Regions from separate parts of the Kitasatospora sp. NBC_00458 genome, predicted to be linked through region 1. Evidence: riboswitches for the same ligand, from Rfam matches in the RefSeq annotation. Region 1 holds a riboswitch; the other holds the start of a gene.

Evidence for each region. Region 1 has a riboswitch for cyclic di-AMP ahead of OG550_RS31710 (M23 family metallopeptidase). Riboswitches for the same ligand answer to the same signal wherever they lie in the genome.
Region 2: it holds a riboswitch for cyclic di-AMP, as region 1 does, so the genes downstream of both, OG550_RS30930 (transglycosylase family protein) here and OG550_RS31710 (M23 family metallopeptidase) in region 1, are expected to answer to the same signal.

Annotation. Positions count from the first base shown of each region.
Region 1 covers NZ_CP107904.1:7,760,200-7,764,724, reverse strand. Annotated here, with positions in the region: gene OG550_RS31715 (DUF2470 domain-containing protein) at 1-215, shown strand, start outside; gene OG550_RS31710 (M23 family metallopeptidase) at 807-1,793, opposite strand; cyclic di-AMP (ydaO/yuaA leader) riboswitch at 1,797-1,960, opposite strand; gene OG550_RS31705 (MFS transporter) at 2,269-3,819, shown strand; gene purB (adenylosuccinate lyase) at 3,839-4,525, opposite strand, start outside.
Region 2 covers NZ_CP107904.1:7,572,309-7,576,833, reverse strand. Annotated here, with positions in the region: gene OG550_RS30935 (hypothetical protein) at 1-2,092, opposite strand, end outside; cyclic di-AMP (ydaO/yuaA leader) riboswitch at 2,327-2,523, shown strand; gene OG550_RS30930 (transglycosylase family protein) at 2,510-3,862, shown strand; gene OG550_RS30925 (hypothetical protein) at 4,202-4,402, shown strand; gene OG550_RS30920 (LacI family DNA-binding transcriptional regulator) at 4,488-4,525, opposite strand, start outside.

The DNA.
Region 1 (4,525 bases):
GCCTCCTCGACCAGGAGCTGCTCACCGAGCGGCCCGACGTCCGTCCGCTCGCCCTCGACCGGTACGGCCTGGTGCTCCGCCTCGACCACCCGCACGGCCACCGCGACGTGCGTCTGGTCTTCCCCGAACCGGCCCACGACGCCGACGACTTCGGGCACCGCGTGCACCAGCTGCTGACCGCCGCCCAGCATGCGGAGCCCGCCCACCGGCCCTGAGCGCCCCGGCGCGCCCCACCACCCGACCCGGCGGAGCGGCCGTCCCGACGCCCGCCGGTCACCCACGCGCCGGTGACGGACGGCCAGGAGCCCCGCGAACACCCCACCGGGTCGACCGCACCCACACCCGCGACCCCGCGACCCGCGACCCGCGACCCCGGCCGGCGCTCCACGGCCCCACCCCGCGACCGGACTCCGCCGGGAAAACGCCGAAGGAATTCCCCCCGAGTCAGGGGGGGTGAAAACAAAGACGACCGGCCCGGTTCGCGAAAGGAGGTTTCGCGAACCGGGCCGGTCGAACGGGCGTGTCCCGCGCCCGTGGATCCACTGGTGGTGCGGCGATCACCCGGTCGAGCGGTCACCCGACATGACCATCCCGGGAGGTCGTTCACCCCGCACCCAGCGGTGGTTCTGGTATTCGGTCGGACCGGTCCGCCCAATCGGACCGGTCCGACCGCCAAGGCCGTTCAGGCCTTCAAGCCTTCAAGCCTTCAGACTTTCAAACCCTCAGGCCTTCAAGCCCCTCAGTCCTTCAGACCCTCAGGCTTTCAAGCCCTCAGACCCTCAGGCCGCTCGAATCGACCGGACGGGTCAGATCGAGACGCCGTGCGCCCGCAGGTAGGCGATCGGGTCGATGTCCGAGCCGTACTCCGAGCCGGTGCGGATCTCGAAGTGCAGGTGCGGGCCGGTCACGTTGCCGGTCGCACCGGAGAGGCCGATCTGCTGGCCGGCGGTGACGGTCTGACCGACCTTCACCGCGATCGAGGACAGGTGCGCGTACTGGGCGTACTTGCCGTCGGCGAGCTTGATCTCGACCTCGTTGCCGTAGGCGCCGCCGTTGCCGGCCTTCACCACGGTGCCGGCCGCGATGGCGCGCAGCGGGGTGCCGGTGGCAGCGGAGAAGTCGACACCGGTGTGGTGGCCGGAGGACCACATCGAGCCGGCCACACCGTAGGCGGTGCCGAGCTTGGCGCCGGCCAGCGGGGCGACGTAGCCGGAGGCGGCGACGGGGGCCGGGGCGGCGGGCTTCGCGGCCTGGACCGGAGCCGGCTTGGCGGCCGGGGCAGCGGGCTTGGCGGCCGGGGCGGCGGGCTTCGCGGCGGGCGCGGTCGGCTTGGCGGCCGGCTTCGCCGAGTCCTGCGAGGCCTGCGGCTTGGCGGCGGGCGCGGCGGGCTTCGCGGACTCGACGGCCTTGCCGCCGAGTCCGAGCTGCTGGCCCGGGTAGATCAGGTTCGGGTTGGCGCCGATGACCGAGCGGTTGTGCTCGTAGAGGGCTTCCCAGCCGCCCTGGACGTTCTTGGCGGCGGCGATCTTCGACAGGGTATCCCCGCCGACGACCTTGTAGCTCGCCTCGGCCTGGGCGGCCGGAGCGGTCTCGGCGGCCGGAGCGGCCGGGGTGGCGTCGACGCTGGCGGCGCCGGTCCAGGTGCTGGTGTGGGGCTTCGCGGCCGGGGCCTCGTGGGCCTGGGCGCTGACGGTGGTGACCAGCGGGAGGGCGAAGGCGGCGCCGGTGACGGCGGTGGCGATGCCGATGCGGACGGCGCGGGGCAGGGCGATACGACGAGCCTGTGCGGGCATGGGGAATGTCCTCTCCGACGCCTGCGAGGTGAGCTGTCGGGTTCGGGCTGGAGTTGCCCGGCCGCATCAAGGCGGCTTCACCCCAAGCCGGACCGTGAATTCCGGTCCGGCGACTTACCTTTGGGTCCCCCGCTCCTGCCGTACAGAGTTCGTTGCGTACCACCGGGCAGCGGCAGGACTAGGCGTTCCACCCGGTGGCCACCCGGGCTGACGCCGGGCGGTCGCTGAACTAAAACTCATCCGTCCGAGTGAAGCAATGTCGATCTCTTGAACCCGCAACAAAACCCCCGGGGCCCGTCACGCTCCGAATGATCGGCTGCACAGTACGCACACAATCAATTCACCGCGTGCCACTGATCCACGACCCTCCGCCGATTTCCGGACCGTTCCGCACACGATCACTCACGGAAAGCCATTCGCCGACACGCCCCCGGTGACCCTTGTCACGTAGGCCCCCGGGGCGGACGATCGGGCCGTGGCCACCTCCGAGGCCGGCACCCTGCGGTTGGGCACCGCGCAGGGTCGCTGGGTACTTCTGGCGACGGTGCTCGGTTCCAGCCTGGCGATGCTCGACGGGACCGTCGTGAACGTCGCGCTGCCCCGGATCGGCGTCGACCTCGACGCCCCGCTCTCCGCCCTGCAGTGGACTCTGAACGCCTATCTGCTCACCCTGGCCGGACTGATCCTGCTCGGCGGCGCGCTCGGCGACCGGTACGGCCGGCGCCGGATCTTCCTGCTCGGCGTGGTCTGGTTCGCCGTCGCGTCGGCGGCCTGCGCCGCCGCCCCCACCATCGAGGTCCTGGTCGCCGCCCGCGCGGTGCAGGGCGTCGGCGGGGCGCTGCTCACCCCGGGGTCGCTGGCGATGCTCCAGGCGGTCTTCCACCCGGAGGACCGCTCGGCCGCGGTCGGCCTCTGGTCCGGACTCGGCGGGGTGTCGGCGGCGGTCGGACCGTTCCTCGGGGGCTGGCTGGTGGACGGGCCCGGCTGGCGGTGGATCTTCCTGCTGAACGTCCCGCTGGCCGTGCTGGTCGTCGCGGTGGCCGCCCGGCACGTGCCGGAGAGCCGGGACGAGGCCTCCAGCGGGCGGTTCGACGTCCTCGGCGCGGTGCTGGCCGCGCTGGCCCTGGGCACGTTCACCTATGCGCTCACCGCCGCCGGGGAGGGGCTCTCCCCCGGTGTATGGCTCACCGGGGCGACCGGGATCCTGCTGGGGGTGGCCTTCGTCGTCGTCGAGCGCCGCACGCCGGAGCCGATGCTGCCGCTGGGCCTCTTCTCGTCCCGCCTGTTCACCGCGGTCAACCTGGTCACCCTCGCCGTCTACGCGGCGTTCAGCGGGGTCTTCTTCCTGCTCGTCGTGCAGCTGCAGATCGTCTCCGGCTTCTCCCCGCTGGTCTCCGGGGTGGCCCTGGTGCCGATCACGGTGCTGATGCTGGCGCTCTCCGCGCGGGCCGGCCGGCTGGGCAAGCGGATCGGGCCCCGGCTGCCGCTCACCGTCGGACCGCTGCTCTGCGCGGCCGGGGTGCTGCTGATGCTGCGGATCGGCCCGGACGCCTCGTACTGGACGGACGTGCTGCCGGCCGTCACCGTGATGGGCTCCGGAATGGTGCTGCTGGTCGCGCCGCTGACCGCGACGGTGCTGGCGGCGGTGGAGGTGCGGCACGCGGGCATCGCCAGCGGCGTCAACAACGCCGCCGCCCGGGCGGCCGGCCTGCTCGCGGTCGCCGCGCTGCCCGCCCTGGCCGGGCTGAGCGGGGACGCCTACCAGGTGCCGGCCTCGGTGGACGCGGCGTTCCACACCGCGATGCTGATCTGCGCGGGGCTGCTGGTGGCCGGCGGGCTGACCGCGCTGGCCACCGTCCGCGGCAACGTACTGGCCCCGGAGGACCACCCGGTGGCCGAGCCGGACTGCCGCTACTCCTGCTCCACCAACGGCCCGCCGCTGGACCCGGGCCACCTCGCGCCGGGGGCGTCCGGGCACGGCGAGGGCCCCGCCACCGGTACGGCGACGGGGCCCTCGAAGGCCTGACGGAAGGCCTGACGGAACGTCAGAGGATGTCACCCGGGGCGTACTTGGCGGCCTCGGGGTGGGCGGCCGCGACCGCCTCGATCTGCCGGACGACCTCGGCGACCTGGGCACCGGCGGCGCCGGTGAAGGAGAGCCGGTCGGCCAGCAGCGCGTCCAGCGCGGCCCGGTCGAGCGGGATCCGCCCGTCGTTCGCGAGGCGGTCCAGCAGCTCGTTCTCCCGGGCGCCGGCGCGCATGGCGAGCGCGGAGGCGACGGCGTGCTCCTTGATGACCTCGTGCCCGGTCTCCCGGCCGACGCCCGCGCGGACCGCGCCCATCAGCACCTTGGTGGTGGCCAGGAACGGCAGGTAGCGGTCCAGCTCGGCCTCGATCACGGCGGGGAAGGCGCCGAACTCGTCGAGGACGGTCAGGAAGGTCTCCAGCAGGCCGTCGAAGGCGAAGAAGGCGTCCGGCAGCGCGACCCGGCGGACCACGGAGCAGGAGACGTCGCCCTCGTTCCACTGGTCGCCGCCCAGCTCGGCGGTCATCGACGCGTAGCCGCGCAGGATGACGGCCAGGCCGTTGACGCGCTCGCACGAACGGGTGTTCATCTTGTGCGGCATCGCGGAGGAGCCGACCTGGCCCTCCTTGAACCCCTCGGTGACCAGCTCGTGGCCGGCCATCAGACGGATCGTCTTGGCCAGGCTGGACGGGGCCGCGGACAGCTG
Region 2 (4,525 bases), 190 kb from region 1:
GCGCGGCGCCCTCCTCGTCCGGCTTCCGGACCTTGAGCACCTCCGTCCCGCCGGCCCGGCGCAACAGGATGTCCTTCGGCCGGACGCCCTCCGGGTCCAGCCAGAGCTCGTTGCCGCCGAACTCGCAGTCCAGCACCAGCACGTCGTCCGGCCGGCCGTCCGGGGTGGCGCGGAAGGCGATCCCGGCCCGGCGGTAGCCGGTGAACCGGCTGCGGCTGAAGGTGACGGACTGCCCGGCGAGTTCGTGCCGGGCGGTGGAGACGGCGAAGTCGCTCTGCCCGGCCGCGTCGACCAGGAGTCCGTCGAAGACGGTGCCCCTGTCCCGGCCGAGCGCGTGCAGCGCCACTCCCCCGCCCGCGTTCCCGTACAGCACGGTCGCGGTGTAGTCGAAGTCGTTCAGGTAGGCGCCGTGCTCGATGCCCCAGCCGCCGTTGTGGTACGCGGCGAACTGGGTGACGAGGTGCTGCTGACGGGCGTTGAGCCAGACGAAGATGCCGTCCTGCGCGTTGTTGTGGGCCAGGCAGCGCTCGAAGGTCCACACGCCCTCGCTGTTCTCCGGCCACTCGAAGCCGGAGGCGCCGGTGGCGCCCCGGACGCCGACGGCCACGCAGTCCACCGCCTTGCCGCCGGTGCCCGCGCCGAGGTTGAAGCCCGTCAGGCGGTAGGCGCGGGGTTCGGGTTCGAGCAGGGTGCGGGAGGCGACGCAGGACTCGTACACGATGTCGTCGGAGGGGCGCTGCGGGGTGCGGGTGTCCAGCGGCCCGTCCCACCAGTAGGCGTCCTCCCAGGTCTCGTGGCTGATGCAGCTGCGGAAGGTGATGCCGTGGCTGGCGTGCGGGACGTACGCGTGGCTGCCGGCGTCGCGGACCACCACGCCCTCGACCACCGTGCCGCGGGTGGCGTCGCCGAGCTGGTGGAAGTGGAGCCCGTAGCGGCCGAGGACGGGCGCGGTGATCGGGACGGTGCCGTCCCGGCCCTTCCAGGTCTCCTTGGTGTCGGCGCGCGGGCCGACCCAGCGCAGCGCGGTGTGGCGGACGTCGGCGCGGCGGGAGCTGGTGAGGTGGACGTGGGTGCGGCCCCCGGCGGTGCCCTCGACCCGGACGCTGCGGGTCAGGTTGAGCACCTCCGCGCCGACGGTGACGCCCCCTCCGGCGGCGACCCGGGGGTGGGCGTGCCGGAGCGGCTGCTCCAGGGTGACGGTCGTTCCGCTGACGGACCGGACGGTGACGAGGTCGTAGCGGGCGGCGAAGTCCTCCTGGTCGGGCGGGCCGGTCGGGGTGACGGCAAGTTCGTCGCCGGGGAGCCAGCCGGCGGGCGGGGCGGCCAGGTCGAGGGTGGTGTCACCGGCCCTCAGTTCGCGGTCGGCGCGGACCCAGGCGGTCTTGGCGGCGCCGTCCAGCCGGAGGTACCCGGCGCCGGTGACCCAGAGGCCGACGTCGGTGTCGACGACCTTCATGCCGTCACCCCGGAAGCGCCTCTCGTCGACGGCGGGGAAGCGCAGGGTGTGGGTGCGGGCGCCGTCGGGGGCGAGGGCGAGGGCGCCGCGGATCTCGGCGTTGCCGGTGACGGCGAGGGTGAGGGTGCGGTCGGCGGCGAAGGTGAGGGCCCCGGCCGGCTCCACCAGCAGCGTGCCGACGGCGGCGTCGGTGTCGAGCAGCACCCGGTCGGTGATCCGGACGGCGCTCCCGGGCCCGGGTACGGCGCCGCCCCAGCCGGCCGGGTCGGACCAGCGGCGGCCGCTCTGGTCGACGGTGGGCTCGGGGGCGGGCTGGTCGGGCGCGACGCCGCCGGGTGCGGTCCCGGGCGGCGCGGCGCCGTGGCCGCCGTCCGGTCCCGTCGGGTCGGCGCCGGACGGTCCGGCGACGGCGGCGACCGGTTCGGTCGGGCCGCTCAGGGAGCGCCGCAGGACCTCCTCGCCGCTGATCGCCGCGAAGGCGGTGCCGACGGCGAGCCAGCGCAGTAGAGTGCGGCGGCTTACGGGAGTTGGTGATGGTTCGGGTGGGATGTCCGCTCTGCGGTGCTTTGCCCTGCGATGCGCTCCACGCGGCCGGGCGGCCGGGCGGGCGGCGGCCGGATCCTCGTCCATGGCCATCGGTGCGTAGCCCTCCCCCCAGACGGCTGCGTCCTCGCCGGCGTGCCGCCGGCGTTCTGAAGCATAGGCAGTTGCGTTGACCGTGACGGGCGTTGTGCGAAATCGGTCATTTCTGATCATGAAGGACAGCCGCCCACCACGGATTTCGCAAACAGTGACGTGCCTCACACATGTTTGCGGTTTGAATGCGGCTCTGCTTAACGTGCTCCCCGTTCGTGGCCACACGGACCCAGCTCATCCGCAACGCCGAGTCCTGCCGTCGGGTGCGCTGGAAGCACGAAGCACCACGGCAGGAGCGGGGGAACCACAGGTAGTTCGCCCAGGCCGGTCCCCGGACCGACCAGGGCTAGGGGTGAAGCCGCGTCCACAGCGCGGCCGGGCAACTCCAGCCCGAATCCGACAGCTCACCTCGCAGGCGTGGGAGAGGACCGCGTCTTCATGCTGCCCACCAACGGCACCCGTCTGTCCGGCCGTACCCGTCGCGCCATCGCCGCCCTCGGCGTCGCGGGCATCGGCCTCACCGTCCCCTGCCTCACCTCCGGCACCGCCACCGCCGCCACCGTCGCGACCTGGGACAAGGTCGCCCAGTGCGAGAGCACCGGCAACTGGAGCATCAACACCGGCAACGGCTTCTACGGCGGCCTCCAGTTCACCAGCTCCACCTGGGCCGCGTTCGGCGGTACCTCGTTCGCCCCGCGCGCCGACCTCGCCACCAAGGACCAGCAGATCGCGATCGCCGAGAAGGTGCTCGCCGTGCAGGGCCCCGGCGCCTGGCCGGTCTGCTCGGTCCAGGCCGGCCTGACCAAGGGCGGCACCCCGGCCGCCGTCGACACCTCCGCCGCCGCCAAGCCGGCCGCCCAGACCCCCGCCCCGGCCCCGGCCCCGGCCGAGGCCGCCAAGCCCGCCGCCAAGCCGAAGGCCGAGCAGCCCGCCGCGCCCAAGGCCCCCCAGCAGCAGGCCCAGGCCCCGGCCCCCGCCTCCGACGACGCCCGGAAGGGCGACGGCGGCCAGGACGGCCGGCAGTGGCGCCAGCAGGCCGGTCAGCAGGGCGGCTGGAGCCAGGCCGACGACTACACCGTGGTCGCCGGCGACTGGCTCTCCGCCATCGCCGACAAGAACGACGTCCAGGGCGGCTGGGAGCGGCTCTACGAGCTCAACCGCGCCACCCTGACCGACGGCCCGCACAGCATCTACCCGGGCCAGCACCTGACCTTCGGCGACCGCGCCAAGGGCCAGGCCACGGCCTCCGCCTCGGACGAGTCCGGCAAGGGCTTCGACTGGTTCAACCGGGCCAAGGACGCCCAGCAGGGCGGCACCGGCGCGGGCGCGCAGACCCAGGCCCCCGCCACCAAGCCGGCCGCGAAGCCGGCCGCCCAGGCCGAGACCCCGGCCCCGGCCCAGACCGCCACCGGCAGCATGGCCGCCGCCGTGTCCTTCGCCCAGTCGAAGGTCGGCCAGGCCTACGTCTACGGCGGCACCGGCAACGGCGGCTGGGACTGCTCCGGCCTCACCCAGGCCGCGCTGCGCGCCGCGGGCGTCTCCGTCCCGCGCGTCGCCGCCGACCAGGCCGCCGCGTCCACGCACGTCTCGCTGGACGCCCTCAAGCCGGGCGACCTGCTGTTCTGGTCCAACAACGGCCAGGACTCCGGCGTCTACCACGTCGCGCTCTACATCGGCGACGGCAAGTACGTCGAGGCCGCCAACCCCAGCTCGGGCGTGCGGACCCAGACCGTCGCCAACTGGGCCCCGGACTTCGCCGGCCGGGTCTGACCCACGAACGCCCGGAGCCCCCGGGGAGGAGTCTGGTCGCTCCTCCCCGGGGGCTCCGGTGCGCCCCGCGCCGGACACGGCGACGACCACCGCGACCGGCGCAGCACGCCCCTGACCCCGTGGCCCTGCCCCCGCGGCCCCGACGCCCCCGAGCGCAGGGCCACGACCACCGCCGCCGCCGCCACCGCCGCCACCCGGACGGCGCGGAAGCACCGCGCGCCGCCCCGCCGCGGGCGTGCCCCGGCGGACCGGCCGGAACGCGCCGCGGCCGCCGGAAGGTCATGGTCAAATCCGGCCGCACCGGGCATGCTGCTGCTCTGTACCCGAGGAGGAGTCACCATGGCCCAGGTCACCGTCACGCTCGACGCCAACCTCGCGATCGACGCGATGATGCTGTCCGGCACCAAGAACCCGCAGGACGCCGTCGAGCTGATCCTCCGTGACTACCTGGAGCGCGGCCGGCGCACCGAGACCCGGACCGGCGAGTCCGCCGACGGCCGCCGGGTCACCCCGGACCGCCCGATCGCCCAGGAGGGCTGAGCGGCACGGCGAACGGCCGGGGCCCCGGGAGCGCGTGCTCCCGGGGCCCCGGCCGTTCGCCGTGCAGTCCGTGCGGTCCGTGCGGTCAGCGCGCGCCGGCGCCGGTCGAGCCGCGCATCACCA